DNA from 2 places in the Rhizobium sp. AC44/96 genome. Region 2 is predicted to be linked to the other one. Evidence: predicted binding sites of a transcription regulator. Region 2 holds the regulator's gene; the other holds the start of a gene.
The links. Region 2 encodes LexA, which represses DNA repair genes until DNA is damaged. Its sites were predicted from a motif close to TGTTCNNNNTGTGTTCNG; they were not measured.
Positions count from the first base shown of each region.

Region 1: A6U87_RS06460 (ImuA family protein) is a predicted target of LexA. The motif match lies at 3,789-3,806, and genes of this name have one in related genera.

Region 1 is NZ_LXKO01000002.1:148,570-164,219, forward strand. Features, by position in the region: gene dinB (DNA polymerase IV) at 103-1,185, opposite strand; gene A6U87_RS06445 (hypothetical protein) at 1,196-1,618, opposite strand; gene A6U87_RS06450 (SOS response-associated peptidase) at 1,703-2,476, opposite strand; gene ligD (non-homologous end-joining DNA ligase) at 2,532-3,584, opposite strand; gene A6U87_RS06460 (ImuA family protein) at 3,876-4,640, shown strand; gene A6U87_RS06465 (DNA polymerase Y family protein) at 4,561-6,072, shown strand; gene A6U87_RS06470 (error-prone DNA polymerase) at 6,069-9,326, shown strand; gene A6U87_RS06475 (helix-turn-helix domain-containing protein) at 9,480-9,749, opposite strand; gene A6U87_RS06480 (LysR family transcriptional regulator) at 9,845-10,735, shown strand; partial or broken gene A6U87_RS30380 (DUF1778 domain-containing protein) at 10,820-11,068, shown strand; gene A6U87_RS06485 (alpha/beta hydrolase) at 11,092-11,958, opposite strand; gene A6U87_RS06490 (NAD-dependent succinate-semialdehyde dehydrogenase) at 11,973-13,421, opposite strand; gene A6U87_RS06495 (iron-containing alcohol dehydrogenase) at 13,478-14,704, opposite strand; gene A6U87_RS06500 (Ldh family oxidoreductase) at 14,701-15,650, opposite strand, start outside.
Region 2 is NZ_LXKO01000039.1:234,787-250,436, reverse strand. Features, by position in the region: gene A6U87_RS26695 (septum formation initiator family protein) at 1-255, opposite strand, end outside; gene eno (phosphopyruvate hydratase) at 393-1,667, opposite strand; gene kdsA (3-deoxy-8-phosphooctulonate synthase) at 1,809-2,651, opposite strand; gene A6U87_RS26680 (VOC family protein) at 2,648-3,532, opposite strand; gene lexA (transcriptional repressor LexA) at 3,735-4,460, shown strand; gene A6U87_RS26670 (ComEC/Rec2 family competence protein) at 4,441-6,690, opposite strand; gene gltA (citrate synthase) at 7,177-8,466, shown strand; gene lpxB (lipid-A-disaccharide synthase) at 8,496-9,677, opposite strand; gene A6U87_RS26655 (LpxI family protein) at 9,674-10,555, opposite strand; gene lpxA (acyl-ACP--UDP-N-acetylglucosamine O-acyltransferase) at 10,559-11,377, opposite strand; gene fabZ (3-hydroxyacyl-ACP dehydratase FabZ) at 11,374-11,841, opposite strand; gene lpxD (UDP-3-O-(3-hydroxymyristoyl)glucosamine N-acyltransferase) at 11,838-12,896, opposite strand; gene bamA (outer membrane protein assembly factor BamA) at 12,946-15,282, opposite strand; gene rseP (RIP metalloprotease RseP) at 15,478-15,650, opposite strand, start outside.

The sequences.
Region 1 (15,650 bases), on a different contig from region 2:
TGTTCGCTACCCACAACGAGGATAAGAGAGAGCAGGGAAATCGCTGCACGGGCTGTGCTGCATCGACGGCGACCCGACGCCCCTTGTGGAGATGTCGGCGGGTCACAGCGTTAAAAGCAACTGGTCTGTCCGAAGGTCATCGGCTGCCTCAAGCGAGGACAGGGTAACGCCCAGCAATCGAACGCCCTTCGGGGGCGGGAAAACGGGCTTCAGTAGCGAGCCGATCGTTTCCTCGATTTCGCCGGCCGATAGGAAAGACCGCTCGCCGGTTCTGGCGCGAGTGATCTGCGTGAAGTCAGCATATTTCACCTTGAGGGTGACGGTCTTGGCCCTGATCGCGTTGGCTTCGCAATATCGCCAGACCTTGGCGATCAGTGGCCGAAGCCCCTCGATTGCCGGCTCATAGCTATGGATGTCCTGCGCGAAGGTATCCTCGGCGCCGACGGATTTGCGAACCCTGTCCGGCTTGACGCGGCGTTCATCGATGCCCCGCGCAATGCCATAAAAGTATGGACCCGACTTCCCGAAATTCTGGGTCAGGAACTGCAGCGACTGTGCCTTGAGGTCGGCGCCTGTCCGGATGCCGAGGCGATGCATCTTCTCGGCCGTGGCCGGCCCGACGCCGTGGAATTTCTTCACTGCCAGCCCTTCGACGAAAGCGGGGCCATTCTTCGGCGTGATGACGGCCTGGCCGTTCGGCTTGTTGAGATCGGAGGCCATTTTGGCGAGAAACTTGTTGTACGAGATCCCCGCTGACGCATTCAGCCCGGTGACCGTCTTGATCTTTGCACGGATCTCCAGTGCGATCTCGGTGGCAATCGGCATATCCTTCAGGTTCTCGGTGACATCGAGGTACGCCTCGTCGAGCGAGAGCGGTTCGATCAGCGGGGTATATTCGGCAAAGATCTCACGGATCTGCTGCGAAACGGCGCGGTAGACATCGAAGCGCGGCGTCACGAAAATCAGATCAGGGCATTTGCGAGCGGCCGTGACCGAAGGCATCGCCGAATGAACACCAAATTTTCGGGCTTCATAGCTTGCAGCCGCAACCACGCCTCGCGCGGCAGCGCCACCGACCGCGAGCGGCTTGCCGCGCAGCTCCGGATTATCTCGCTGTTCCACCGACGCATAAAAGGCGTCCATGTCGACATGTATAATCTTTCTGGTCGCCGCATTGACATCCATCGGTGCGACCTCAGGCGGGACCGCCATTATTCGGACCGTGCTTGCCACCCGATGCTATGACTTGCTGCCAGTAACCCGTCTCGTCTTCGTCGAGCTCCTCGTCCAGCTTTGGATAGGGGCGCGTTTCATCGGGCAGTTTGACCCAAGCGGTGTCGGCGGCAAGCGACGACCCGACCTGCAAGTCAACCGTGCTGGAGTCCGGCCGATGACATGAATCGTAGGGGAATTCGCCAAATCTCGTAAGCAGATCAGCGGCGCCGGGCGAGAAATAATAGATCGGCCGCTCGTCCCGGCTCCGATAGAAGGCGGCGACATCCCAGTCGAAGCTGTCGCGGTGCGGCAGAAACAGTTTCAGAAAATGATCCTGGACCGCGAGCCGAAATTCAGGTTCCGACATCGACGATCTTGCGGGGTCGAGTTTGAGCCAGCTCATGTCCATATCCTTCCCTATCGATCGGAACAAAATAAGAACATTGTTGGCGAGAGTCAAATGGCGAAGGCGACCCAAGACTGTCAGTTACAAGACCATGGCTTGCTGCAGCACTTCGCCGTCTTTAGCAATGATCGATGAGCCGTATGGCTCGCGGGACGATATGATCAGCGCGCCGTCGGGCAGCGGTCGCGCCAGGTGCATCACCTCCTCCCACGGCGCCCGCATCCAGACGTCGGTCTCGTCCGGCGTGAGCAGCAGCACCGGCATCGCCTTTTCGTGGATGGGCTTCACCAGCGCATTCGGATCTGTCGTCAAGAAGCCATAGAGGTCATCGGTCGTCAGGCCGTCCTTCACCTTCCTGACGCTCTTCCAGGCCGGTACATGAATGCCGGCGAAGAACATCAGCGACTTTGCCTCGTCACGGGCGAACCAGGCGTTCGGCACCTTGCTGCCATCTTCCTGGCTGGCCGGATCCGGCTCCGCGAAGCTGGTGACCGGCACGAGGCACCGATGCTCGACGCCGAACCAACGCCTCCAATGGGGTAGGGTGAGCTTGCGGATATTGGTGACGCCGCGGTCGGGCTCCATGCGAATGAACTCGTCCATGTCGATGGCGTGACCTTTGGCTCTCAGCTTGTCGGCCCGGGCTTCCGCAGCTTTCTTCTGGACGAAAAGCGGGGACGGAAGCCCCCAGCGCGCATGGACGAGCTGATTGCGCCCGTCGGCTGTATTGCGAAGGATCGGCCCCATCTGGTCTGGGTTCATCTGGTAGACCGGCATGAGATTGATCAGGCTCTCGACGTCCTGGGCCCACTTGCTGACCCAGTCCTTGTCTTCCATGCGATAAAGGTTGCACATCTATGCCCCTCCCTTCCGATAACGCGGACCAACTTAGCGCATGTTGCGCCATCTGCTAGTCGAGGCGGAAGACGTCGGCGTTGTCCTGACGTTCGCGCAATCCCTTGTAGGATGCATGGCGAAGCTTCCCGTCCGCCGTCCAGGCACGGAACTCGATCTCGGCAATCAGGGTTGGCTGGACCCAGATGACATTGACGGCGTCAGTAGTCTCCACCGGCGGGCGCTTTTGCTTCCAACGCAGCTTGTCCAGCGTCTTGCGCAGTCTCGCTGTCTCGGCTTGCTTGAAGCCGGTGCCCACATTGCCGACATGTACGAGTTCATCGTCGCGATACGCTGCAACCACCAAGGAGGCGAAGCCGCCCGTCAGCGCGGTCGAGGGCTCATACCCGACAATGAAAAAGGCTTCGCTCTCGATACATTTGACCTTCACCCAGTCGCCAGTCCGACCGGATCGATACGGTTGATCCCGGTCCTTGCCGACAATGCCTTCCAGACCGAAGCGACAGGCGTGTTCCAGCAGGACATCAGGATCGGCATCCAGTTCCGCGGAGATTTGGATCGCGCCGTCCTGGCCCTTCAAAAGACCCTCAAGCAGATGGCGCCGGGATCGATACTCGACCCCGCGCAGATCGTGGCCGTCGAGATAGATGAGGTCGAAGGCATAGAGCATGGCGGCGGACGCCCGGTTGCCTGCCTTGTTGCCTGAGGCTCCAAGCGACTTCTGCAACAGCCCAAAATCCGACCGGCCCTCTGCGTCGAGAACGACAGCCTCGCCATCGATGATCATCGTCGCTGGCCCGAGAGCGCGGGCAGCCTCTGCGATATCAGGAAACCGATGGGTCCAGTCATGCCCGCCGCGCGTCAGGATCCTGATGCCATGCGGTTCAACGTGGATAGCCAGCCGATAGCCGTCCCACTTGACCTCCCAGCCCCATTGGTCGCCGCGGGGAGGCCGCTGCTTGACCTTGGCGAGCGCCGGCTCAACCCGGTCAGGCATGGGATCGAAGAGAAGCTGTGGTTGCGCAGGATTGCGCTTCCGCTGTGGCTTCGAGCGGATCGGCGCGTCGGTATCACGAAGGAGCGGCTTTGATTTCGGTGGCTTCGTCATTGCGGCAGTTCAGCAGGGAAAGTGAAGAACACTATGACGATCTCAGCTTTATCCCCGTTATCCAAGCGAAGAGAGATCGCGAGGGCCGTAAGCGGAAAAAATTCTCGCACGAGCTACCTGCCTGATTCCCATGGCAATTCGCGGAATTTCCAGTCTTCAGGATAATATTCCCATCCCGTGGGTTGCTTGACTCTTTGTTGCGGCAGGAACAGAAACGGAACATCCGCATTTTGCTCGACATGATGTCGGCCCGATCCTGACGCCACACGAACTTGAAGGGAGCCGTGAACGATGACTGCTGCCCGTGAACGGGTGATTTCAGATGTGATCTCCGATCTTCGCGAGCGGATCTCGACGCTGGGAGGTGTGACTGCCAGGAAGGCTGGCTGTCTTCCCTTCGGCGTGCCCGAGATCGACGCCGTCCTGCCCGGCGGAGGTCTCGCCTATGGCGCGTTGCATGAGTTCGCCGGCGGCGGGGCAGGCACTGTCGATGGTGCCGCGGCCGCACTATGCGCCGCCGGCATTTCGGCGCGTACCAAGGGTCCGATCGTCTGGTGCCTGACCCGGCCCGACCTGTTCTTCCCGGCCCTGGCCCAGGTTGGCCTTCATCCCGACCGGGTGATCTTCGTTGAATCAGACAAGGAAGAGGACGTGCTTGCCAACATGGAGGAGGGCTTGGCCTTCGGAGGCCTCGGCGCTGTGGTCGGCGAGCTCGTCCGATTGCCAATGGTCAGCTCCAGGCGGCTGCAGCTTGCCGCGGAACGCACGGGCACGATGGCGCTTGCGGTGCGACGATGGCGACGCCAGACGGAGGCTAACGATTTTGGCCAGCCGACGGCCGCGACGACGCGGTGGCGGGTCAGCGTCATGCCGTCGGAGGACCTTCCGGTGCCTGGTGTCGGCCGGGCGCAGTGGTTTTTGGAATTGATGCGCGTGAAAGCGGGTGAGTGTGCTGAGTTTCTCGTGAGGGCGTGTGATGACAAGGGTCGTATCGATCTATCTACCGGATCTGCCGACCGATCGGATCAGACGCGCCGATCCGTCTATTCCGGCTGAGCAGGCAATCGCGGTGATCGCCAGGAGCGGTTCAAAACGCTGGGTGTCATCAGTCGACGCAGCCGCGCGCAAAGCGGGCCTGCGTGTCGGCATGTCGGCGGCCAAGGCCCAGGCTCTGTTTCGCGGGCTGATGCTGGTCGATGCGCAGCCGGAAGCCGACGCGGCCGCGCTCGAGCGGATTACCTTGTGGGCCCTGACGCAATATTCCCCGATTGTTGCAGTCGATGGAACCGACGGGATTGTGCTCGACACAGAAGGCGCCGATCATTTGCAGGGTGGTGAGGTGCCGATGGTGACGAAGATCTCCAACCAGTTCCTGGCCCGAAAACTGACGGCCCGTGTGGCGATCGCCGACACCTTGGGTGCAGCCCACGCCTGTGCGCGAGCCATCAGCCGCGAGACCGTCATCGTACCGATCGGCAAGACAGTGGCCGCAGTCGAAAAGCTGCCGATCACGCTGTTACGGCTATCGGAAAAGATCGTTGGTGATCTCCGCACGCTCGGCTTCCAGACCGTCGGTGAATTGGCCAATACCCCACGCGCACCACTGACACTCCGGTTCGGACCGGAGATCGCCCGGCGCCTCGACCAGATGTTCGGCCGCGTTTCCGAGCCGATCGATCCGATCCGAACGCCTGAGTTGATCGAGGTCGCAAGAGCCTTCGCGGAGCCGATCGGGGCTGCCGAGACCATCGACAAATATGTCGGGTGCCTGGTCGTGCAGTTGATTGGCGAGCTCCAGAAGCGCGGTCTTGGCGTGCGCCGTGCCGACCTGATCGTAGACAAGGTCGATGGTACCAGTCAGGCGATCCGCGCCGGAACCGCCAAACCGGCGCGTGATGTCGCCTGGCTGACGAAGCTGTTTCGCGACCGGACGGAAAAGATCGAACCCGGCTTCGGGATCGAGAAATTGACGCTGGTTGCCGTCATGGCTGAACCGCTTGAGGACATGCAAAGGGTCTCATCTCTGGTCGAGGACGAGGTGACGGATGTCACCCCGCTGATCGACATTTACGGCAACCGTGGACAACGGGTCTATCGTGTGACGCCGGTTGCCTCCGATGTCCCCGAACGCTCGGTTCAACGCATTGCCGCCGCCTCTGATCCGCTCGAAGTCGCATGGGTCGGTCACTGGCGCCGGCCGGTGCGGCTGCTCGCCCGACCGGAGCTGATCACGGCCATTGCGCTGATGCCGGACCATCCGCCGGCCTCGATTACCTGGCGCGGCCGGCGGCGCAAGGTCAAGCGCGCCGACGGTCCCGAGCGCATCTTCGGCGAATGGTGGCAGCGCGACGCCGAGATGGAGGCCGTCAGGGATTATTTCGTGATCGAGGACGAAGCCGGCGAACGGCTCTGGGTGTTCCGGGCAGGCGATGGTGTCGATCCGGAGACCGGTGACCATCGCTGGTTCATGCACGGGATTTTCGCATGAGTTATGCCGAGCTCCAGGTCACGACGCATTTCTCGTTTCTGCGCGGAGCATCGTCGGCCGACGAGCTCTTCATGCGCGCCGCGGAGCTTGGCATCGAGGCGATCGGCGTGGTCGATCGCAACAGTCTGGCTGGTATCGTTCGCGCGCTGGAGGCATCGCGCGCCACCGGCCTGCGGCTTGTCGTCGGCTGCCGGCTGGATCTCGCCGATGGCATGTCGGTGCTGGTCTACCCGACAAATCGCGCCTCCTATTCCCGGCTGACCCGCCTGATCACCCTCGGTAAGAGCCGGGGCGGCAAGAACAACTGCATTCTTCACTGGGACGACGTCGTCGCCTATTGCGACGGGATGATCGCCATTCTGGTGGCCAATCTTGCGGACGAGACCTGCGCCGTGCAGCTGCGCAAGCTGGCCGAGATCTTCGGCGACCGCGCCTATGTATCGCTCTGCCTGCGCCGGCGCCCGAACGACCAGCTGCGCCTGCACGAGATCTCCAATATGGCCTTGCGGTTCAAGGTCAAAACCGTCGTCACCAACGATGTGCTGTTCCATGAGCCGGGCCGGCGGCAGCTGCAGGATATCGTCACGTGCATCCGCCACAGAACGACGATCGACGATGTCGGCTTTGAGCGCGAGCGTCACGCTGATCGCTATCTGAAGCCACCAGAGGAAATGCAGCGGCTGTTTCCGCGTTATCCAGAGGCGCTGGCGCGGACGATGGAGATCGTGCGGCGCTGCACGTTTTCGCTTGAGGAGCTGACCTATCAGTATCCGGAGGAGGCGATCGTGCCGGGCAAGGACGCCCAGTCCTCTCTCGAACACTATGTCTGGGAATGTGTGCCCGATCGGTACCCGGAAGGCCTGCCGCCTGATGTGCTGAAGATCGTTCGCCATGAGCTCGACCTCATCCGCACCATGAAATATGCGCCCTACTTCCTGACCGTCTTCTCGATCGTTCGCTACGCCCGCAGCCAGGGCATCCTGTGTCAGGGCCGAGGTTCGGCCGCCAACTCTGCTGTCTGCTATATCCTCGGCATCACCTCGATCGATCCCTCGACCAACGATCTCCTCTTCGAGCGCTTCGTCAGCCAGGAGCGCGATGAGCCGCCTGACATCGATGTGGACTTCGAGCACGAGCGCCGCGAGGAGGTCATTCAATGGATCTACCGGACCTACGGTCGGGAGAAGGCGGCACTTTGCGCCACCGTCACGCGCTACCGCGCCCGCGGCGCCATCCGCGATGTCGGCAAGGCGCTCGGACTGCCTGAAGACGTGATCAAGGCGCTCTCCTCAGGCATGTGGTCCTGGTCGGAAGAGGTCTGCGATCGCAATGTCCGCGAACTCAATCTCAATCCCGACGATCGGCGTCTCGCCCTGACCCTGAAACTGGCGCAGCAACTGATGGGGGCGCCGCGCCATCTCGGCCAGCACCCGGGTGGCTTTGTCCTGACCCATGACCGACTCGACGATCTGGTTCCGATCGAGCCGGCGACGATGAAGGATCGCCAGATCATCGAGTGGGACAAGGATGACGTCGAGGCGTTGAAGTTCATGAAGGTCGACGTGCTGGCGCTTGGCATGCTCACCTGCATGGCCAAGGCATTCGAACTCATCCGGGAACACAAGGACCAGGATATCGACTTGGCGACGATCCCGCAGGAGGATCCGGCGACCTATGCGATGATCCGCAAGGCTGACACGCTTGGGACCTTCCAGATCGAAAGCCGCGCGCAAATGGCGATGCTGCCACGGCTGAAGCCGCGTACCTTCTACGACCTCGTCGTCCAGGTGGCGATCGTCCGGCCAGGGCCGATCCAGGGTGACATGGTCCATCCCTATCTGCGTCGGCGCGAAGGCAAGGAGGCGGTCGAATACCCGACGCCCGAGCTTGAAGCGGTGCTCGGCAAGACGCTTGGCGTGCCACTGTTTCAGGAGAGCGCCATGCGGGTGGCCATGGTCTGTGCAGGGTTCACCGGCGGCGAGGCAGACCAGCTGCGCAAATCCATGGCGACCTTCAAGTTCACCGGTGGTGTGTCGCGCTTCAAGGACAAGCTCGTGTCCGGCATGGTGAAGAACGGCTACACCCCTGAGTTCGCCGAGAAGACATTCAGCCAGCTTGAGGGGTTTGGATCCTACGGCTTTCCGGAAAGCCATGCGGCGTCGTTCGCGCTGATCGCCTATGCCTCGAACTACATCAAGCGCCATCATCCCGAGGCATTCTGCGCGGCGCTGATCAACAGTCAGCCAATGGGGTTTTACGCACCGGCCCAGATCGTCGGCGACGCGCGAGCCCATGGCGTCGAGGTGCGTCCCGTCTGCATCAACCGATCCCGGTGGGATTGTACTTTGGAGAGGATCGGCAATAGCGACCGGCATGCCGTCCGGTTGGGTTTTCGACGGGTCAAGGGCTTGGCGGTCGCGGATGCTGCCCGCATTGTCGCCGGTCGCATGAACCGGGATTTCCAGTCGGTCGATGATACGTGGCGTCGGTCCGGTGTGTCCGCTGAAGCCCTCGTTCAGCTCGCCCAGGCAGATGCCTTCCTGCCGTCGTTGAAGCTCGAGCGCCGTGATGCACTCTGGGCGGTCAAGGCATTGCGCGACGAGCCCCTGCCGCTGTTTGCCGCGGCCGCCGAGCGCGAGATGCAGGCCATCGCCGAGCAGCAGGAGCCGGAAGTGGAGCTTCGGCAGATGACCGATGGCCACAACGTTATCCAGGACTACAGCCATACCGGTCTGACATTGCGCCAGCATCCGGTCGCGTTCCTGCGCAAGGATCTGCAGGATCGCAACATCATCACCTGCAGCGACGCGATGAATGCGCGCGACGGACAATGGGTCTATACGGCTGGCCTCGTCCTCGTGCGCCAGAAACCCGGGTCAGCCAAGGGCGTTATGTTCATCACCATCGAGGACGAGACCGGGCCGGCCAACATCGTCGTCTGGCCGACGCTGTTTGAGAAACGTCGCCGCGTCGTGCTCGGATCCTCGATGATGGCGATCAATGGACGTATTCAGCGGGAAGGGGAGGTGGTGCACCTGGTGGCGCAGCAGCTGTTTGACCTGTCGGGGGATCTTTCAGGGCTGGCCGATCGCGATACCGAGTTCAAACTGCCGGCGGGCAGAGGTGACGAGTTTGCGTATGGGGGTGGTCCTGATCCGCGCGATGCGCCGAAGCCCGTCGTTCAGCCGCGGGATATGTTCGTCCGTGATCTCCACATTGATACACTGAAGGTGCGGGCACGGAATTTTCAGTGACTTTCATAATCATTTGGCCGCTAATTCGAATTGGAGCAGTCAACGCCAATCACTAGCCCGGAACCGACACACCACGCGGACACGAACACAGGACATGAACATGGCCATACGTGGCCGCTGTCTCAGGATGCCAGATGAGAGTTCGGTCCAGTTCTAATTTCTTCCCTTAGGCTTCCGTCCGGACCGAAGTGGCTCGGGTTTTCCTTCACTCGGGCTGATTTCTTCGAAGAGGGACGCAACGCTGACGGAAAGAACATTTGCAATCGCCTCTAGCGTGGCCACCGTGACGTTTTCTTCGCCGCGTTCAACTCGCCCGACATAGGAGCGGTCGATGCTCGCCTCGAGCGCAAGCCTTTCCTGCGAGAGGCCCCGCTGCACGCGGATGCGCCTCAAATTCCAGCCTATGGTCTGCTTCGTGTCCATTTGCGCAGAACACAGTTAAACGGCTTGACAATCGACGGACTGTAGGTCCCATATTAATCCTTGCTTGCTGAATTGCCTAAGACGGAGGGTGAGCTGTGGAACTTCGCCAACTTTCCTTATTCAAAGCGGTAGCCGAGGAACTGCACTTCGGTCGTGCAGCTGCAAAGATGTGCATCGCCCAACCGGCATTGAGCAACCATGTCATGGCACTGGAGAAGGAACTGGGTTGCCCACTGTTCATCCGCTCGACCCGCCGGGTCGAGCTGACGAGGGCAGGGGCCACCTTCTATGATCGGGCGGTCCGGATCTTGAGCGAAATGGACCTGACCGCCGAACTGACACGGGCCGCCGGCGGCAGTCGTATTCGTCAGATCAAGATCGGAACCGTCTATCCCGCCACCATGGGCATGCTGCCGGTGTTCCTGGGCAAGATCGCGCATAAGTTTCCAGATGTCCGAATCCATATCGCCTCGGGCAATACCAGCGATATCATCCGTGGTCTGGAGACAGGGCAGATCAATCTTGGCTTCATCCGCCCCGTCGAAAACATCGGATCGTTGCGCTTTTTCTCGGTTGCGCATGAGAAGTACCTTCTGGCAGTTGGCGAGGGCAATCCGCTGGCACTTCGCCACGAAATCTCGATCGAGGATCTGCGCAACCAGAAGATCATTGCCTTCAACCGGCAGAACCTCTCTTTTACCGAACGCTATTTCAATGAGAAGTTCGAGGAATACGATCTTACGAAGAACATCGCCTATAGCTGCGACGATACCTACTCACTCGTGTCGCTCGTCTCCGCCGGCCTTGGTATCGGCTTTGCACCGGAATGGACGACGGACATTCCTAACCGCACCTTCGTATTGAAGAAGGTGAGGGGGATCGACTTCAGGATCGGGCTTGGCATTGCCTGGAATCGGGAGGATCCGACGGCATCGCGCGACGACATACTTGAGATTGCCAAGTCCATGGTGCGGGCGGCTCGGTGAGTATAATGCGCCGACGGCGGGACCCGGGAGCAGCCGAGAGCGCTGATCTATCCGGTACATTTTGCGCAGCGAAAGGAACTTCCGGTGCCCACTTCACGAACCGGTAAAAGCCGAGACGCACGCGTGCATAGTAATCAAGCCTGCGACCCGCGACTGATTGACAGTGCGCCCGAACCGTTTGGCAAGACGAGCACGGTTTTCATGCTTGAGGCTTCCGAGCGCCGCGCTGAGAAAGTGCTACTCGGCCGAACCATATGCACCGCAAGCCCTGAACTCTATGCCGAATATCTTGCACGGCTCGAAGCGCCGACACACCCCAATGAGCGTCTGAGAGCCGCGACATCGACCAATATGCTTCAAATCCGCGGGGCAGCACGACCATGCGTCGTCGCGTTTGTTTCACGGTGCCCGGCGGTTATGAAGCCGATCAGAAAGTCTCCCGCCTCGGTTCCCGGCACACCCAGGTCGCGGACAGAGCTCATATGATTGCGACCAGCCATGATCCTGGACGATACCGAGAAGCCTTGGGCTGCAAGGTGATTGTCGAAGGCATTGGATTGTTCATGAAAAGGACGTGTTTCGTCTTCGCCGACAGCCAGGACAACGTGACAATCCCCATCATGGCGCCGGGAAAGGGGTGTGAAGCGAGATACCTCGTCCTCGGTCAGCGCTATCTCCCTTTGCAAAAAAGATTGTTGCAGCGGCGCAAGATCATAAAGGCCGCCGAGCAGGAAAGCCCCCTGAACTCCGGAGGCTTTTTCGCTCTCCTCGAACGTGAACGTCGCGAGATGCGCTCCCGCAGAGTGTCCGCTCACAGATAGATGCAAGGGATTGCCGCCATAACTTGCAATATGCTGGATGACCCATTCTTTGGCGCGGACGACTTGGTCGACAAGAACCTCCATGCGCTGCGCCGGCATGAGAGAATAATCAACGATCACGGCGATAGCACCCGCCAAAGTGACGGTGTTGGCGATGCAAGAGTAATCTCGCTTGGAGAACATCCGCCAATAGCCGCCGTGGACAAACAGGTGGACAGGAAGGTTCTGACGCGGACCCTTGGGAAAGAAGATGTCCACAGTTTCATCTGGTCCGTCGCCATATGCGACGTCCGGTATCATAGGAAGGGCTTCGCGCGCCCTCGCACTCGCCGCGACGATCTCACCAACAATGGCGTCGAAATCCGCGACATGGTCGCGGATCCGGAATGGGTCGGTTTCCATAAAAGCCCCCCGCTTCAGAAACTCGTAGCGATATATTTGGCTTCCATGAATTCGGCAATGCCATGGTGCTGTCCGCCCTCGCGCCCCAGCCCGCTCTGCTTTACGCCGCCGAACGGCGCTGCCGGATCGGAGACCAAGCCTCGATTGAGGGCGATCATACCTGCTTCGATGGCGGAGGAAACGCGCAGGCCGCGTGCAAGGTCACGCGTGTACACATAGGCCGCAAGCCCATATTCCGTATCGTTGGCACGCGCTATGGCTTCTTCCTCGTCATCGAAACGGTAAAGCGGTGCAACGGGACCGAAAATCTCCTCTGACATCATCTCGGAGCTTACCGGGACGTCGGCAAGGACAGTCGGCGGGTAGAAGAAACCAGACCCGGACGGCGTCTCACCGCCGCATAGAACGCGCGCACCCTTGGCTTTTGAGTCATCAACCAGGCGACTGATCTTTTCGACCGCCTTTCGAGTGATCATCGGGCCGCAGTCGGTCTCGGCGTTGATGCCCGGACCCACGTTCAATGCCGCCATGCGCCTGGTCAATCCCTCGGCGAATGCGTCATAGATGCCCGACTGCACGTAAAAGCGGTTTGCCGCCGTGCATGCTTCGCCCGCATTGCGCATCTTGGCGATCATTGCCCCGTCGAGAGCGGCATCGAGATCGGCATCATCGAAAACCACGAAAGGCGCATTCCCGCCGAGTTCCATTGAGCACGAGATGACATGCTTCGCTGCCTCTGCGAGCAGTTTTTTACCGACGCCTGTCGATCCCGTGAAGGAGAGCTTCCGGACACGCGGATCGGCCAGGACATGTGCCGTCATCGATCCAGGGTCAGTAGTCGTCAGAACGTTGACGACGCCCTTCGGCACGCCAGCCTCTTCGTAGATTGCCGCAAGCGCGTAGGCCGTAAGAGGCGTCTCGCTGGCAGGCTTGAGGATGACTGTACAGCCTGCGGCCAGGGCAGGGGCGATCTTGCGGGTTGCCATTGCTGCCGGGAAGTTCCAGGGCGTGATCATCAGGCAGATCCCTATCGGCTGATAATCCACGATGATGCGGTTCGTGCCGGACGGAGCGATGCCGAACTCTCCGGTGATGCGTACCGCCTCTTCGGCGTTCCAGCGGAAGAATTCGGCAGCATAGGCGACTTCGCCGCGCGCGTCCCGCAACGCCTTGCCGTTCTCCAACGAGATCAAGGTCGCCAGCATCTCCGAGCGTTCGACCATGAGTTCGAAGCAGCGTCGCAGGATCTCGGATCGCTTGCGGGGCGGGGTGGCACGCCAGGCAGGCGCGGACGCCGCTGCTGCATCAATGCATGCCTGGGCATCCTCTACCGTTGCATCGGGCACAGCTGCGAGAACGACACCAGTCGACGGGTCGACGACATCGATTTGCCGACCGGACTGCGAAGGCCGCCATGACCCGTCGATATAGAGTCCGCGTGCGGCTGCATCGATGTCGGGCATCTCGCGCTCGGTTGCATGGATCTGCTGGGCAATGGTCATGAGTCTCCCCTCGATGTTCAGATTGCGGAGGCGGCGAGATCGCCGTCGTAAGCTGCTCTTACAAGACGCTTCATCGCGTCGAGATCGAACGGCCTGGGATTGTTCTTGATGAGCCTGTCGATGCCGAAGGCCTGCTCTGCCGTCCAATCGAGCTTGTCGGCGGCCAGCCCGAGATCGGCAAGGGTGGGGGTGATACCGATCGCTGCGAACAGCCTGCGAATTTCCTCTATCGCGGCGACGGCAAGCTGCTTTGGATCGCCATCCATGCTGTGAAGGCCAAGCGCTCCGGCAATCTCGGCCATTTCGGAGGTGGAAGCCGACCTGTTGTAGTTCATCACGTACGGCATCATGGTTGCGACACCGAGGCCGTGGGCGGTGTGGGTCAGCGCTCCGGCCGGGTACTGGATGGCGTGGGCCGCTGCGGTCCCTGCTGTCCCGAAGGCGCAACCCGCTGCCAAGGCTCCCATCATGACATCGGCCCGGGCCTCTTCGTCAGAACCATCCATGCAAGCCTTTTCGAGACTGCGGCCCAGAAGCTTGATTGCCAACAGTGCAAAATGATCGGTGAGGGTGCTCTTTCCGATGAAGACGTGTTCTTGCGCCAAGGCGGGGTCGGTGCCTCTGCGAGCCGCAGTGAAAGCCTCGATAGCGTGGGTGAGGGCGTCGGCTCCGGCGATTGCGGTCAGTCCGGGAGGGCAGGTCATCGTCAGTTGCGGATCACAAATAGCTACGGCCGCAATAAGATGGGGGCTTGAGATGCCGACCTTCAGCGTGCGGTCGGTGTCGGAGATGACCGCAACCGGAGTGACTTCGGATCCCGTTCCTGCCGTCGTTGGTACGGCAATGACGGGGATCGTGGGACCTGGGACCTTGTACTCGCCATAGTAATCCTTCAACGCGCCGCCGTGGGTGAGCAGCAGGGCCGCACACTTCGCCATATCAAGGCAACTCCCTCCGCCGATCCCGATCACCAGATCGGGATCAAAGCTGCGTGCGTCCTCCACGCATACCGAAACGGTAGCGACCGGAACGTCAGGCTGGACACCATCATGAATCAGCACTGCAATGTTCGCAGCCTCCAGCGACTTGACGATCTCGGCGAAGACGGTCGTGCCTGCGAACCGTTCGTCCGTGCAGATCAGCGCGCGACTGCCTAGTTTGGCCGCAACCGAGGGGAGGGCATGGCGCTGCCCCTTGCCGAAGAGAATTTCACGAGGAAGACGAAGCGCGGCGAAAAGGGTCATTGTCCATGTCCTCTGACGGGTGGATTGTTCGAATAAGAAAGGGCGTTGAGCTCGTCCCAGAGTTTGGGGCTGATCTCGATTCCGTCCTTGTGCGCCTGTTCACGCCGCGACGATGCGCCGTCGCCGGGAACTGTCACGGGGCGCAAAGGATCAGCGGGGATGGAAGTTCGGATGCGCTCGAGATAGTCACTGAAGCGCCGGAGCAAGGCTGGCTCTGCACCGACGTCAATGACAATCAACACATCGCCCTTGTTGCAGATATTGTCGGCGTCGAGCGTGCCGCGCACGTCGGGGGCCAGCGCCGACCCCGCGATCGAGGCGACGAGGAGCTCGAGCGCCATCCCAAGAGCGTACCCCTTTGCATCGCCGAAAGGCGCGATCGATCCCCTTGTGGCAGCCGCGGCATCCGTGGTCGGCTTTCCGTTGCTGTCGCGAGCCCAACCTTGCGGAATGGCGACGCCGTTGGCAGCATGATGGTGGATCTTGCCCATTGAAACGAGACCGGTTGCCAGATCGACAACGAGCGGCCTTCCGGCCGTGGGAACCGCGATCGCGAGCGGGTTGGTTCCCAGCAGCGCGCGCGTCCCTCCATAGGGGTGAACAAGCGCTTCGCTCGAGGACATGGCAATGCCGATCTGGCCCCGATCGGCGACACATTCGACGTAGTGTGCAAGCATGCCGAGATGGTTGGAGTTGCGGATGCCTGCAACTGCAATGCCAGTTTCACGAGCCCTTTCTGCGATCCGGTCGAGCGCGGCATGGGCGACAACTGGTCCCAGTCCTTTCTGGCCATCAACCTCAAGGTACGAGGACGAGCGCCAGTTTTGCATTCCCGCGGCCGATGCGTCGATAAGGTCGCGCTCAATTCGGGACAAGATACGCGGCAGCCGCTGCAGTCCATGGGACGGATGGCCTTTCAGTTCCCCTTCCACCAGCACGCGTGCCT
Region 2 (15,650 bases):
TTTTTCGTCCAGCATATCCTTGTCCATCGAGCCATCACTCAGCAGCGCAACCTGCCTCTCGAGATGCTCGCGCTTGTCTTTCAGGGTTGCCAGCTCCCTCTCCCGGGCGATGCGCGTGCGCTCAAACACCTCCGTTGCGCGCAGGCCGTAATCGCCATGGATGCAATGATAGCCGAAATAGGAGAGAAACGCGACAGTCATCGCCGGAATGACGAAACGGCCGATCTTTTTCTTCTTATGGTGCTTGGTCCACATACACGCATCTCGAAACGCATTACCCTTGCGAACGAGACTACCGGCCAGAGATTAACCGTCCGTTGACTATGAACGCGGCGCAACAAAAAACCCGCGCCGGTTAGGGCGCGGGCTCCAAATCCTTGAAATCAGACGACTTAGCCGCGAAGGATCGAACGGCCGGCGTACTGTGCCTGCGGGCCAAGGCCTTCTTCGATGCGGATCAGCTGGTTGTACTTGGCAAGACGATCCGAACGCGACAGCGAGCCGGTCTTGATCTGACCGCAGTTCGTGGCAACGGCGAGATCGGCGATCGTCGAATCTTCGGTTTCGCCCGAACGGTGCGACATGACGGCGGTGTAGGCAGCCTTGTGCGCGGTGTTGACGGCGTCGAGCGTTTCGGTCAGCGAACCGATCTGGTTGACCTTGACGAGGATCGAGTTGGCGACGCCCATCTTGATGCCGTCGCGCAGGCGAGCCGAGTTGGTGACGAAGAGATCGTCGCCGACCAGCTGAACCTTCTTGCCGGCCAGATCCGTCAGAGCCTTCCAGCCATCCCAATCGTCTTCAGCCATGCCGTCTTCGATCGAGATGATCGGATACTGGGCAGCGAGCTGCGCCAGGTATTCAGCCATGGCGCCCGGTTCCAGCGTGCGGCCTTCACCTTCGAGAACGTACTTGCCATCCTTGAAGAATTCGGTCGAGGCGCAGTCGAGGCCGAGGTGGATGTCTTCACCAGGCTTGTAGCCGGCTTTCTCGATCGACTTCATGATGAAGTCGAGGGCTTCAGGAGCGCTCTTCAGGCCCGGCGCGAAACCGCCTTCGTCACCGACGTTGGTGTTGTGGCCCTGAGCCGCGAGTTCCTTACGCAGGGTGTGGAAGACTTCCGAGCCCATGCGAACGGCTTCGCGGATCGAATCGGCGCCAACCGGCAGGATCATGAATTCCTGGAAGTCGATCGGGTTGTCGGCATGTGCGCCACCGTTGATGATGTTCATCATCGGAACCGGCAGCAGGTGCGCGGAAGCGCCACCAACGTAGCGATAGAGCGGCAGACCGGCAGCTTCGGCAGCAGCCTTGGCAACGGCGAGCGAAACGCCGAGGATGGCGTTGGCGCCGAGGCGCGACTTGTTCGGCGTGCCATCCAGTTCGATCATGATGTTGTCGATCTGGATCTGGTTTTCGGCGTCGATGCCGCCGATGGCGTCGAAGATTTCCGTGTTGGCGGCTTCGACCGCCTTTTCAACACCCTTGCCGAGGTAACGCTTGCCCCCATCGCGGAGTTCGACGGCTTCGTGCGCGCCGGTCGACGCGCCCGACGGAACAGCCGCGCGGCCCATGCTGCCATCTTCAAGATACACGTCGACTTCGACCGTGGGGTTGCCACGGCTGTCGAGAATCTCGCGGGCGATAATGTCGGTAATTGCGGTCATCGGCTTTTCCTGCTTGAGGGTGGATAAATCGTTTGAAATCCGTCTTAATCGAAGATGCGCAAATTACAATGGCGCTTTGCGCATGCTTCGCAGCGATGTTCGTGCGTGGCCTATTACACGAACATGTCAGTCTTTTGAACGTCAGCCTTTCGCGATCGCGTCGAAGGCCAGAAGCTTTTCGAGAAGCCTCGGCATATCCTTGAGATAGACCATGTTCGGACCGTCCGACGGCGCGTTGTCGGGATCTTCGTGCGTCTCGACGAACACACCGGCGACACCGACCGCAACCGCCGCGCGCGCCAGCGTCTCGACAAACTCGCGCTGGCCGCCACTCGAACCGCCCTGCCCGCCGGGTTGCTGGACCGAATGCGTGGCATCAAAAACCACAGGGGCGCCCATCGCCGCCATGATCGGCAGCGAGCGCATATCGGAGACCAGCGTGTTGTAACCGAAAGAGGCACCGCGTTCGCACAGCAGGATGTTCGGATTGCCGCTCGAATTCAACTTGTTGAGGACGTTCTTCATGTCCCAGGGTGCGAGGAACTGCCCCTTCTTCACATTGATCGTGCGACCCGTCTTGGCGGCAGCGACCAGAAGATCGGTCTGGCGGCTGAGGAAAGCCGGAATCTGCAAGATATCGACGACGGTGGCGACTTCGGTGCACTGTTCTTCGGTGTGAATGTCGGTCAGAACAGGGAAGCCATATTCCTTCTTGAGATCGGCAAAGACCTCAAGTGCCGTTTCCAGGCCGATGCCGCGCTGGGCGGAGAGCGACGTCCGGTTCGCCTTGTCGAAAGACGACTTGTAGACGAGACCGATGCCGAGCTTGTCGCAGAGTTCCTTCAGCACGCCGGCAATCATGAACGCATGATCACGGCTCTCCATCTGGCAGGGGCCGGCGATCAGCGAGAGCTTGCCGGCGTTCGAAAACACCACCTGGCTGGTACCCTGGCCGACGGTTACTTCGGAATTTGTCTGGCTCATCGTTTCTCCTCGAAGGCGAAGAGCGCGCCCTGCCCGGACGCAGCCTTCACCAGAATTCGATTGTTCTTACGCGTGTAGGTGATCCCGTTAGCAGCCAAATGCGCTTCTGTCACGGCGAGATCAGCAACCTTGTAGACAATGCCGACGCCACGCAGACCGCGATCCGCGCTGGGCGCGACGAGATCGAAATAGGCATTCAACCCATCCGCCGACAAAATGCTGATGCGGACGTTCGGGGTGGCAAGGCTGATACCAAACGCCTCCTCCCGCACCGACGCCACGCCGGAGGCAAACCGCAGGAATGTGGCAAACGCCTTGGGATCCGGTGCCGCCAGCACGATCTCGGCGATACCGGTTACGCCATTGACATGTGTCTCAAGCGCCTTGCGGTCCATGGGCAGAGGATTGATCCGCTGGCAGGTGAACAGAAAGAAATCAGGGGCGCGAAGATCGGCAGCAAAGGCAAGCCGAAAGGCTGCGGTCGTCTCGGAACCATCCGGCATCTTCATCGGTCGAGCAAATTGCAGCATTTCGCCGCCGCTTATCCTGTCAGCGTTGAAGCGGGCGTGATCGCGATCGGCATCGGCCGTGCCGAAGACGACCGCTGATAGACCGTCATCGCCGCAGCGGAAGCGAAAAGCACGATCGCGGGCAGTGAAGACATTGCCCTTCTTGACCGAGGCGTCATAGGCATCGGCGCTCGCGATACCGAGCGGCTCGAGGTATGTTTTGTCGGCGAAGAAGATGCAGGCGTTTTCGGTTCCGAACGGATGACGCGCATCCGCCGCGACGGTGAACCCAAGCTTGCCGAGACGCTCCCTGGCAAGGTCGATATTGGCGACGGGCAGCACCACGTGGTCCAGCGGATGAGCTTCACTCATGGCAGATCCTCTCCCGAAATCGCGAATGATGTGCGCTGCTAAGCGAGACAATGCAAGAGGCTACCGCCGCATAGATCGAATGAAGTGTAAAAACCGGACAATTCAGAGCCAAGTTTTACGAAAATTTAGCCACTTGCGGAACACATATGGAACATATAGTGTCTGTTCTGGCTTTGTTTCACAACCCTGGGGTCCGACTTCAATGCTCACGCGCAAGCAACAGGAACTTCTCCTCTTCATTCACGAGCGAATGAAGGAGTCGGGCGTGCCCCCGTCTTTTGATGAAATGAAGGATGCGCTCGACCTTGCGTCCAAGTCCGGCATTCACCGGCTGATCACCGCGCTAGAGGAACGCGGCTTCATTCGCCGGCTGCCAAACAGGGCACGCGCGCTCGAGGTGATCAAGCTTCCGGAGGCCTATAATCCGAGCCTTCAGCAACGACGTGGCTTCTCGCCGAGCGTCATCGAAGGGAGCCTTGGCAAGCCTCAGCTGGTCACGCCTCCGGCACCGGCCAAGCCGGCACCGAGTGCCGACAACGGCAACTCCGTTTCCGTGCCGGTCATGGGCCGGATCGCGGCGGGTGTGCCCATTTCGGCAATCCAGAATAACACGCATGACATCGTTGTCCCCGCCGACATGCTCGGCTCAGGCGAACACTATGCGCTGGAGGTCAAGGGCGACTCGATGATCGAAGCCGGTATTTTCGACGGCGATACGGTGATCATCCGCAATGGCAATACGGCCAATCCGGGCGATATCGTCGTGGCGCTGGTCGACGACGAAGAAGCGACGCTGAAACGGTTCCGCCGCAAGGGCGCATCCATTGCGCTCGAAGCGGCCAACCCCGCCTACGAGACACGCATCTTCGGACCCGATCGCGTAAAGGTTCAGGGCAAGCTGGTAGGGCTTATTCGCCGATATCACTGACGGCGACGTCAAACGTACCGCTGCGCCAATCGTAGGCGCGATGTATGCGCCATGGGCGTGATAGGCCATCGTACGTCGTTGTCAGGACTGGTGTGCCCTGCTGATCCATACAGATTTCGACCGCGCCGCTTCGACGCAAAGTTTGGCCGGTAATAAGCATTGCGCCGGACCGACATTCGCGCAGACGAATGCGGGCCGGGGTAATGACGATATCGGCGGCGTCGCAAGCCGGCCCGAGATAGGCCAAATCCTCGATGACGTTGACGATATAGCCGTTATCGAGAGTGGCAATACACCAGGCGCCTTTAACGCAGACGAAACTGTTTGCCGTGCCATTCGCCGCAGCGTTGCGCATTGTTCGAAGCACCGCTCGTCGTTCGTCAAACGACAGAGCATATGATCGATCGTTGCGCTCCTTCGTCTTCTTGGGAAGTGTGGCCTTGATGAACGCCGGAGGCTGATGCTCTTCGGCGGCGAGGGCTCGCTGCCACTGGCCGAAGATGAAATCGGGCGGTCGCTCCCGGTTGGAAGCCATGCGGGTTCCGCGCAGAATTGCCACCAGGGATCCGTCTTCCGCAACAACGACGTCAGGTGCGGGCAACGAAGGCAGCAGCGCCACCGTGAATGTCGCGATACCGACGATGGCGGCGCCCAGATAGCGCAAACGCGTTCGCAGCAAAGTAAGGACCAGAAATCCGAGAACCGCTACCGGGAAATACCAGGACGGCAGGCGCCCGATATCGACATTGCCACCCCAGGACGACACGAGCTTGGCGATCCCGATGACGACATCGAGCCCGAGGCCGGCGATCTTCCACGGCAGCACATCGAGACCGAAGGGCGTCAGCAACATCGCAAGCATGCCCATGGGCATGACAACGAAGGATATGACTGGCATCGCCATGAGATTTGCCGGCAAGCCGTACGAGCTCAGCCGATGGAAATGCTCAATCGAAAACAACGCCGTCGAGAAGCCGCCGATCATGGAAGTGAGCACGATGCCGCCGAAGAAGCGTGCGACGGCGACCACCGGCATGACCCATGGAAGCTTGAGAAAGGCGTTGTCGGTCGGCCTTCGCCCGGTCCAGATGGAATAGCCGGCGACCAGCGCCAGTGTCGCCGCAAAGGACATCTGGAAACTGGGACCCAGGACCTCCGACGGCGACAGCATCACGATCACCAGCGCCGACAAGGCGACGTTGCGAAGGCTAATCGACGGTCGATCGAACAGCACTGCAACCAGCATGATCATCATCATGATATATGCCCGCTCAGCCGACACGGCAAAGCCCGAAATCATGTAGTAGGCGGTCAACGCCAAAAGAGCGCCGGCGGCGGCGATCTTCTTCGTCGGGTAGGCTTGGGCCACCGATGGCAGGAGACTGAGCGCCATTCGAAAACCGACAAAGAAGATACCGGCGGAGAGAGCCATGTTGAGCCCCGAAATCGCAACAATGTGGGCGAGGCCGGATTGTCTTAGAGCTGCCGTCGTCTCGCGGGAGATCGCACGTCTCTCGTCGGTGACAAGCGATGCTGCAAAGGCACCGGTGTCACCGGGAAGAATGGATCGAATGCGGTCTCCAATCGTGCTTCTGAGGCCGTATAGATATTCGATCCCCTCCGCCAGAAATTGCCGCTTATCGCCGGTCTCGGGTGCCACGGTCGCTGTTGGCGCGCCATAGAAGAAACCGTTCGCGCCGACGCCGTCGAAATAGGCTCCGAACGAAAAGTCATCCAGGCCCGGCAGGGCTGGGCCGGACGGCGGGGTCAGGCGAGCACGTCCGGTCACCCACTGCCCGATTTCAAACGGCGTGGAGGCGCCGCGCGCCACGAGCGAAACACGTTCTGGAGGTCGGCCAAGTGTCGGTTCGCGGGTACCAGTAACAGCAACGATATAGCGCCACCGACCTTCTCCGTCCCCTTCCCTGCGCTCGACGCGGCCGGTGACCGTGGTCGTCACTGGCGTATCGAGCATTACTGTCCCTGCCTGCCATGTCTCGACCTGGCTCGACAGCATGCCGCACACGACAAGCAGGACCGCAAGCGCCGCCTTGCGCGCGATCGGCCGCGCAGGCCCTAATGCCAAGGCAATCACCGCGAAGACTGCCAGCCAGGCACAAAGCCGCAAGAGTGGAGGATCGGCGTCGAACTGAAACCAGGCAATCGCGCCGCTGCCGAAAAGAACCGGCGACATCAGGAAGTACCAGCCATGTTCGGCTTCCTGCGACATCGCAACGCGAACATGCGGCCAGTATCCGGAGGCTCGACCTGCAACCCGCGACCGCCAGGGTCTCAGGGATTGGGTAAGCTGGAGCTGCGTCGATTTGGCACGAAGGTCGACAGCCCCCTTGATCGGCAGGCGCGCAGATGTATCTGCGCTCTGAGCAGTCGGCATTGCCTCGATCGTTTTCAACTCCGACATGCAATTGCGCCTCGAAATAAGCCGCCATTGCAACCAGAATGCAAGCTCTTGAGCGCGAGCGCAACAATAATCGATTTAAAAGAAGAGGCTGATCAATGATCGGAAAAGACAAGGATTATCATTGGCTTCTGCTATGCGTGACGGGCATCGCTGTAGTGCTTAAAAGTTGATACTGCGATGCACAAAATGGCATCAAGAGAACTTGGCATTAACCCCGCGATCATATAGCTATCGCAGACGACGCTTAACCCTATGGCGCTTTTATGGCGCCACCCGCCAGTTTGGAGGATCAGAATGACGGATCAAAGCGCAACACTGAAAATCGGTGACAAGTCGGTCAACCTTGCCGTTAAAAGCGGCACGATCGGCCCTGACGTCATCGATATCGGCGCCCTCTACAAAAACACCGCTTCCTTCACGTACGATCCTGGTTTTACCTCGACCGCATCCTGTGAATCGAAAATCACCTACATCGATGGCGACGAGGGCGTATTGCTCCATCGCGGCTATCCGATCGAGCAATTGGCCGAGCACGGTGACTTCCTCGAAGTCTGCTACCTGCTGCTCTACGGCGAACTGCCGACCGCCGCGCAGAAGAAGGACTTCGACTATCGCGTCACGCATCACACGATGGTGCACGAGCAGATGTCGCGCTTCTTCACCGGCTTCCGCCGTGACGCGCATCCGATGGCTGTCATGTGCGGCTGTGTCGGCGCCCTGTCGGCCTTCTACCACGACTCGACCGACATCACCGATCCGCACCAGCGCATGGTTGCCTCGCTGCGCATGATCGCCAAGATGCCGACCATCGCGGCCATGGCCTACAAGTACCACATCGGCCAGCCCTTCGTTTATCCGAAGAACGATCTCGACTATGCGTCGAACTTCCTGCGCATGTGCTTCGCCGTTCCCTGCGAGGAATATGTGGTCAATCCGGTGCTTGCCCGCGCCATGGACCGCATCTTCATCCTGCACGCGGACCACGAGCAGAACGCTTCGACCTCGACCGTTCGTCTCGCCGGCTCTTCGGGTGCAAACCCGTTCGCCTGCATCGCGGCCGGCATCGCCTGCCTCTGGGGTCCCGCTCACGGCGGCGCCAACGAAGCAGCCCTCAACATGCTGCAGGAAATCGGCTCGGTTGACCGTATTCCCGAGTACATTGCCCGCGCCAAGGACAAGAACGATCCGTTCCGCCTGATGGGCTTCGGCCACCGCGTCTACAAGAACTACGATCCGCGCGCCAAGATCATGCAGAAGACGACGCATGAAGTGCTCGGCGAACTCGGCATCAAGGACGATCCGTTGCTCGACGTGGCAATGGAACTGGAGCGCATTGCACTGACCGATGAATACTTCATCGAGAAGAAGCTCTACCCGAACATCGACTTCTACTCGGGCATCACGCTGAAGGCGCTGGGCTTCCCTACGACCATGTTCACCGTTCTCTTCGCTCTCGCCCGCACCGTCGGCTGGATCGCACAGTGGAACGAAATGATCGAGGATCCGCAGCAGCGCATCGGTCGTCCGCGTCAGCTCTACATCGGCGAGCCGAAGCGCGACTACATGCCGGTTTCCAAGCGCTAATCGGCCCACCCGGACACAAAAAAGCCCGGTCAGAAATGACCGGGCTTTTTCTTTTGAATGACGTCGAGGACGATCTCCGCCGCGTGCTCGCCGGGCGGCTTTTGCGTCTGCATTCTTTGCCAGACGAGATCGTATCCCTCCATCATCGCGCGCCGCGGAAGGGTGTCCACCGACAGCTTCTCCATCCAGCGCGCAATGCTTGCGCCGCGAACCACATTATTTAGGTATTCAGGTACGACGGCATAGTCAGCAATCAGGTTCGGGATGGCGCCCGTCCAAGTCTTGATACGCCCCGTCATCAGGCTGATGATCCAGTCCGTCTTGTAGACAGACACCGTGGGGACACCGGAAAGCCCAAGCTCCAGGATCACAGTGCCTGACGCGGCCATGGCGGCGTCAGCCTCCGCGAAGGCCTTCCATTTGGCGGGCGCTCCCACCAGGATTTCCGGCTGGATCTTCCAGTCCTTGACGATCTCGCGCACCATCGCTTCACGGCGCGGCACGGTAGGCAATATGAAGCGCGTCTCGCCGTTGCGCTCGACAAATTCGGCGATGGCGTCGCCGAAGTACGGCAGGAGCTTGGTGATCTCCGATCCGCGCGAGCCCGGTAGCAGCATGATCGTCCTGACATCGGCGGGTGCCTTCACAGGCGATTGCGCGCGAAGCCGGCGTGTTTCAAGCAGATCCGCATCGACGGCCAGACGATGACCAACATAGGTGGTCGGCGGTCCGCCGAGCACGCGCATTGCCTCGGGCTCGAATGGCAGCACGGCCAGGACGTGATCGACATAGGCAAGCATGCGTTGCGCCCGGTATTCCTTCCAGGCCCAGACGCTCGGACACACGTAATTCACGATCGGCATGTCAGGACGCGCGGCGCGAACGCGCTTGGCGACCCGATGGGTGAAATCCGGGCTATCAATGATCAGCAGCACATCCGGATTCGCCGCGATGATGGAAGCGGCTGTCTGGCGGATGCGTTTCGCCAGTGTCGGCAGTTTGGAGAGAACCTGGGTGATGCCCATGATCGACAACTCGGAATAGTCGAAGAGCGATTTCAGCCCCTCGGCCTCGAGCCCCTCGCCGCCTACGCCGAGAAGTTCGACAGGGCCATCATGCTGCCGCTTCAAGGCTGCGATCAGATCGGCGCCAAGCAGGTCACCGGAGACCTCGCCGGCGACGACGGCAACCTTCAGCGGACGCGCGCTCATGACAGTCCCCAATTCGGCAATCCCCGATCCAGACCGACGACGAAGATACCGGCGTCGTCTGCCGCCTTCATGACGGCCTTGCGATCGAGGATCAGCGAGCGTCCGGCTTCGACGGCGACACCGGCGAGGCCGGCCTTGCGGAGATTGGAAACCGTGGAAATTCCGATCGACGGCAGATCGGCGCGGATATCCTGCTGCGGCTTGCAAAGCTTGACCAGCACACCGCGGCGGCGCGCGGAAATACGTCCGGCGGCGCGCAATTCAGCGACCCGCTCGAGCATCGCATCCGTGCCCTCGACGCCTTCAAGCGCCACGATGCGCCCGCCGACGGCGACCGCACCCTGCCCGACATCAAGCCGCCCGAGTGCCTCCGCCGCTTCGATAGCCTTGGCGATGTCCCTGGCATCGTCGGCGCTGAAGCCAGCGGCTCCGATCGGTCCGACCGAGGCCAGGAGATCGGGCGCGATCTCATGCGCTCCGACCACGCGCCTGCCGTCCACCTCGATGAGCTTGATCACCATGCGCAGCACCGTATCGTCGCCGCCAGACAGCAGCGTACGGATTGTCGCGGGCACTTTCATCAAGGTCTTGAACGTCGGGCGCACCTCGCGCCATTCCGGTCGACGTTTGACGCCGCCGGACATGACGACGCGATCAACGCCATTGCTCTCGAGCGCCCGTATAACGCCGGCGAAGTCGCCGACGCCGATGACGGCGTGGTCAAAGCCATCCCAGGAGCGGTCAACCTCGCCCTTGAGTGCGATGATGAAGGGGTTTTCACCCGCTTCGCGCGCGGCTTCGGCGACATGCGACGGCAGGAGGCCGCTTCCTGCAATGATTGCCAAGCGGCCTTTGGGCGTATCACCAGCGAGAGACAAGGATCAGCCTTTCTGTCCCCTGGTCGGAGAGGACAGCGCGCGATCGCTTTCAGCCGCGATGAAATCGAGGATCTGAATGGCCTGCTCGCAGTCGGTATACTCGTGCCGTATCGCAGCCGCATTGTCGCGGATGGACCCCGTGCCTTCAAAGATCGCCTTGTAGGCGCGGCGAACGGTGTGGATTGTCGCGCGATCGATCCCTGCACGCGTCATGCCGACAACGTTCAAACCACCCAAGAGGCCGGGGTTACCGTTCAGCATTCCATAGGGAATGACGTCGTAGCTCACGGCGGAAAGACCGCCGACGAACGCCTGCCGGCCAACGCGCGTGAATTGGTGAACGGCGCAACCGCCACCCAGAATGACGCGGTCCTCGATAGTCACGTGGCCAGCCAGCATCACGTTGTTCGACATGATGACGTTGTCGCCGACGCGGCAATCGTGCGCCACATGCGAATTCGCGAGGAACAGATTGTTGTTGCCGACGATCGTCTTTCCGCCGAAATCGGCCGTTCCCGTGTTCATGGTGACGCCTTCGCGGATGGTGCAATTGTCACCAACCGTCAGTGTCGTCTCTTCACCACCGTGATGGACGCTCTGGGGATCACCGCCGATCACTGCCATCGGGAAGATCCGCGTGCCCTTGCCGATGGTCGTGCGACCGGTCACGACGGCATGCGCCAGCAACTCGACATTGTCGCCCAGTACCACGTGTGGACCGACGTGGCAGAAAGGACCAATTCTCGCGTTTTCACCAATGATGGCGCCGCTTTCGACAACTGCCATCGGATGAATTGTGGCGCTTGCTGCAATCGTGCTCATGCCTGATCCTTGCGAATGATCATAGCGCCGATATCGGCCTCGGCGACGAGCGCTCCATCGACCTTCGCATCACAGTGGAATTTCCAGATGTTGCCGCGCTGCTTCTGCTTTTTCACATGATATTCGAGGCGATCGCCCGGTACGACGGGCTTACGGAAACGCGCGTTATCGATCGTCATGAAATAGACGAGATTGCCGCCTTCGCCTTCCTTCTTCGCGCAAATCGCGCCCGCGGTCTGCGCCATGCCTTCTACGATCAGGACGCCAGGCATAATCGGCGAGTCAGGAAAATGACCTGTGAAGTGCGGTTCGTTCGCAGTCACGTTCTTGATACCGACAGCGGCATCATCCCCGTCGATATCGACGATACGATCGACCAAAAGGAACGGATACCGATGAGGCAACAGCTTCATGATTTCCAGTATGTCGGCTGAAGAAAGCGACTTCTTGACTTCTTCGGTCATTCTTTTTCTCCCGTTTTCTTGGCACCAGTCGTCCGCATCATGACCGCCGCGACTTCGCGCAGAAAATCCTGTATCGGTCGTGCAGGGATGCCGCCGTATCTTTCCCCTGCGGGGATATCCGCGACAACGCCGCTCATCGCTGCAATCTGTACGCCGTCGCCAATCGTTATATGGCCCTTGATTCCGCTATGACCACCGACCTGTACGCCGTCGCCGATAACGGCGCTGCCGGCGATACCCACCTGCGAGACGATGGCGCAGTGGCGACCGATGCGGACATTGTGCCCAATCTGGACCAGGTTATCGATCTTGGTTCCTTCACCGATAACCGTATCATCCATGGTCCCGCGGTCGATCGTCGTGTTAGCGCCGACCTCGACATTGTCCTGCAGGATCACGCGTCCGATCTGGACGATCTTGATCATTCCACGCGGACCAGGCGCATAGCCGAAGCCATCTTGTCCGATGCGGGCGCCATTGTGGATGATCACGTGGTTTCCGACCAGAGCGCAGAGAACGCTTGCGCCTGCTGCAATCGAACAGTTGCGGCCAATCTTGACCCCAGGGCCGATCACGGCGCCCGCGCCAATACGCGTACCTTCGCCGATTTCAACATGTGCGCCGATCGCAGCAAAAGGCTCAATCGCGACGTTCGCCTCCAACTTTGCCGTCGGATCTACCGCGGCTCGGTCAGAAACGCCCGCATCGTCTGACCTCAGCGTCAACGGCTGCAGCGCCGTCGGGTACAGAAAACCGCCCGCCATGGCGAAGGCAGCATGTGCGTTCTTCGACAGGAGGACCGGGATGTGCGACGGTATGATCGATTGCAGCCCAGCAGAGCAAATCACTGCAGACGCCTCGCAAGTTGCGAGCTCGTCCCTGCTGCGCTTCGATATTATATAACAAATATCACCCGTCTTCGCGCGGCTCACGGGCGCCACGGAACGGATAACGACATCTGCCTGCTTGAGGTCAGCAAGCTCTGCCCCAAGAAACTGCGCCAACTCCGAGAGCTTCACGCCATCATGGGGCAGAAAAAATCCAGTTTGCTCCATCGGCAAATCTCCAGAACGGATTCGAATTTACGGTTCCGGACTGCCGATATCAGAATTGGTTGTTTATGCCAAACTTGAAGTGCTGAACCTTGTCGTAGTCTTCCTTGAGAACAGGAAGGGCGTAGTCGACGCGCAGGGCACCGAACGGCGAATTCCACACCAGACCGACACCGACGGAAGCGCGCAGAGACGCATCTTCGCCGTTGACGCTATCGCCGCGTGGGTCGACGTCGTTGCCGAACAGCGTACCCGCGTCAGCGAAGACAGCACCACGCAGACCGAAGTCACGCGGAACGGCCGGAAGCGGGAACGTTGCTTCAGCAGAAACAGTAAAGTAGGTCGTGCCGCCGAGCGGATCATCGTTGCTGCCAGCGATGCGCGGACCGATACCCTTGTTCTCGAAGCCGCGAATATCGCCATTCGTCAGGGTGAACTGATCGAATACGTTCAGGTTCTTGTCGAAGCCGATGACATAACCAGCGGATCCGGAAACCGAGCCGATGATATCGGCGTCGTCGGCCAGCAGGTGGTAGTAACGAGCCTTGCCGTAGATCTTGTAGAACTGCGAGTCGCCACCGAGGCCGGCGATTTCGTGCGTCGCGGAGGCGTAGATACCCTCGCGCGGCAGGATCATATCGTCGAGGGTGTTGTAGGTCAGCGTCTGCGAGACCGACGACTTCACCCATGGGCCATTTTCGACAAGGTTCTGATAAGGCGCCGACAGGTCGCTCAGATCATTAGAATTGTCGTACTTCATCTGCTTGTAGTTATAGCGGAACGTCGTCGCCAGATCTTCGGTGATCGGCGCGGTCGCACGCAGAACGACGTTGTTTTCTTCGTAGTCGTAGTTGTCGTTGCTCGACGTTTCGCTGTGGTTGAGGTCGAAGCCGACAGCCAGACGATAACCGAGGAAATAAGGCTCGGTGAAGTTCAGGCCGTAGGTCCGCGAACCTTCCTGACCGCCACCTGCCGTAACCTTGATATACTGGCCACGTCCGAGGAAGTTCTTTTCTTCGACCGAAGCTTCGAGCATCAGGCCGTCGCCGCCAGCAGCATAACCTGCACCGATACCAAACGAACCGGTTGCCTGGTCCTGCACGTCAACAACGACCACGACACGGTCCGGCGAGCTGCCCGGCTGGGTCGTGATATTGACCGACGAGAAGTAGCCGAGCGCCTCAAGGCGGCGCTTTGCCTTGGTGATCATCTGCTGATTGAAGGCGTCGCCTTCGCTCATATCGAATTCGCGACGAATAACGAAGTCGCGCGTGCGGCTGTTGCCGCGGATTTCGATACGCTCGACGTAGGCCTTCTCGCCCTGGTCGACCAGATATTCGACACCAATCGTATTGTTGTTCAGGTCACGATTGCCGCGCGGCGTAACGCGAGCGAACGGATAACCCGCGGACGCGACCTGGTCAGAAATCGCTTCCATCGACTTCTGAACTTCCTTGGCGCTGTAAACTTCGCCTTCACGCGTGCGCACCAGACCCTGGAGCTGCGCGCCGTCAATGCCCTGCACGGTCGACTGAACGGAGACAGCACCAAAGTTATAGCGAGGACCTTCCTCGATATTGAACGTCAGCGTGTACTTGTTGGTCGCCTCATCAAAAGCGGCATCGGACGAAACGATACGGAAGTCCGCATAGCCGCGGTTGTAGTAGAACTGACGCAGCGCTTCTTCGTCGGCGTGCAGCTTGTCTTCGCTGTAGACGTCCTTGCGGGTCAGGAAGGAAAGGAAGTTGGAACGCTTCGTGTTGATAACCGAAGCCAGACGGCCAGAGCTGTAGGCGTTGTTGCCGACAAAGTTGATCGAATCGATCTTCGTGCGATCACCTTCGTTTACGACGAAGGCGAGATTGACACGACCTTCGCCGAGCGGAACGACCTGTGTCGTGACTTCAACTTCGCTGCGGCCGGTGGCTGCGTAAGCGTCCTTGATAGCCTGAATATCAGCCTGGATCTGGGCGTCGCTGTATGGGCCGGCAGCGTGCGTCTTGACGACCAATGCGAGCTTGTCGTCCTTGATCTTGCGGTTGCCGTTGAAGACGACCTGGTTGATCAGCTTGGCTTCCTCAACCGTAACAACGAGAGTTCCGCCAGAAACAGAAATTTTGACGTCCGAGAAATAGCCGGTGTCATAGAGCTGCTTGACCGAGTCATCGATGTCGGTGTTCGAGAAGCTCTTGCCGGGCGCAATCGTCAGGTTGGAACGTACAGCCTCGGCGCCGACGCGGCTCGCACCGCGGACATCGATACGCTGGATTACCGCAGCCTCAGCCGTCGAAGCCGAGACGAAAACCGTTGCACCTGCTCCCGAAGCAACAACACCAGCAGACAGCGCAACCGCCGATACTGCGTTCAAAAATCTTGAACCAGCCTTCATTTCACCCATTACCTTTTTTCTCGTCCCCGGCTTCAGGCGTCCCCCGATTCCGGCCACGTGTGTCGTTTTACCCGCTTTTGATATACAAGCAAGGGAGCAAGTTAATTTCTGTTTACTTCATTTCAAACCGTGACGCATTCGCCACTACAGCTTTGAAACATCGTAAATAAACGGTAATTTTCCCTCGTCGTGCAATCAGCCAATAAGCGCGCTAATATCGTTCCAGGTAGCAAAAACCATCAGGCCCAAGACCATGGCCAGACCAATGCGGAACGCAATGTCCTGAGCCGACGATCCCAACGGTTTTCCCCTCACCGCTTCAATCGCATAAAACATCAGGTGCCCGCCATCAAGTACCGGAACCGGCA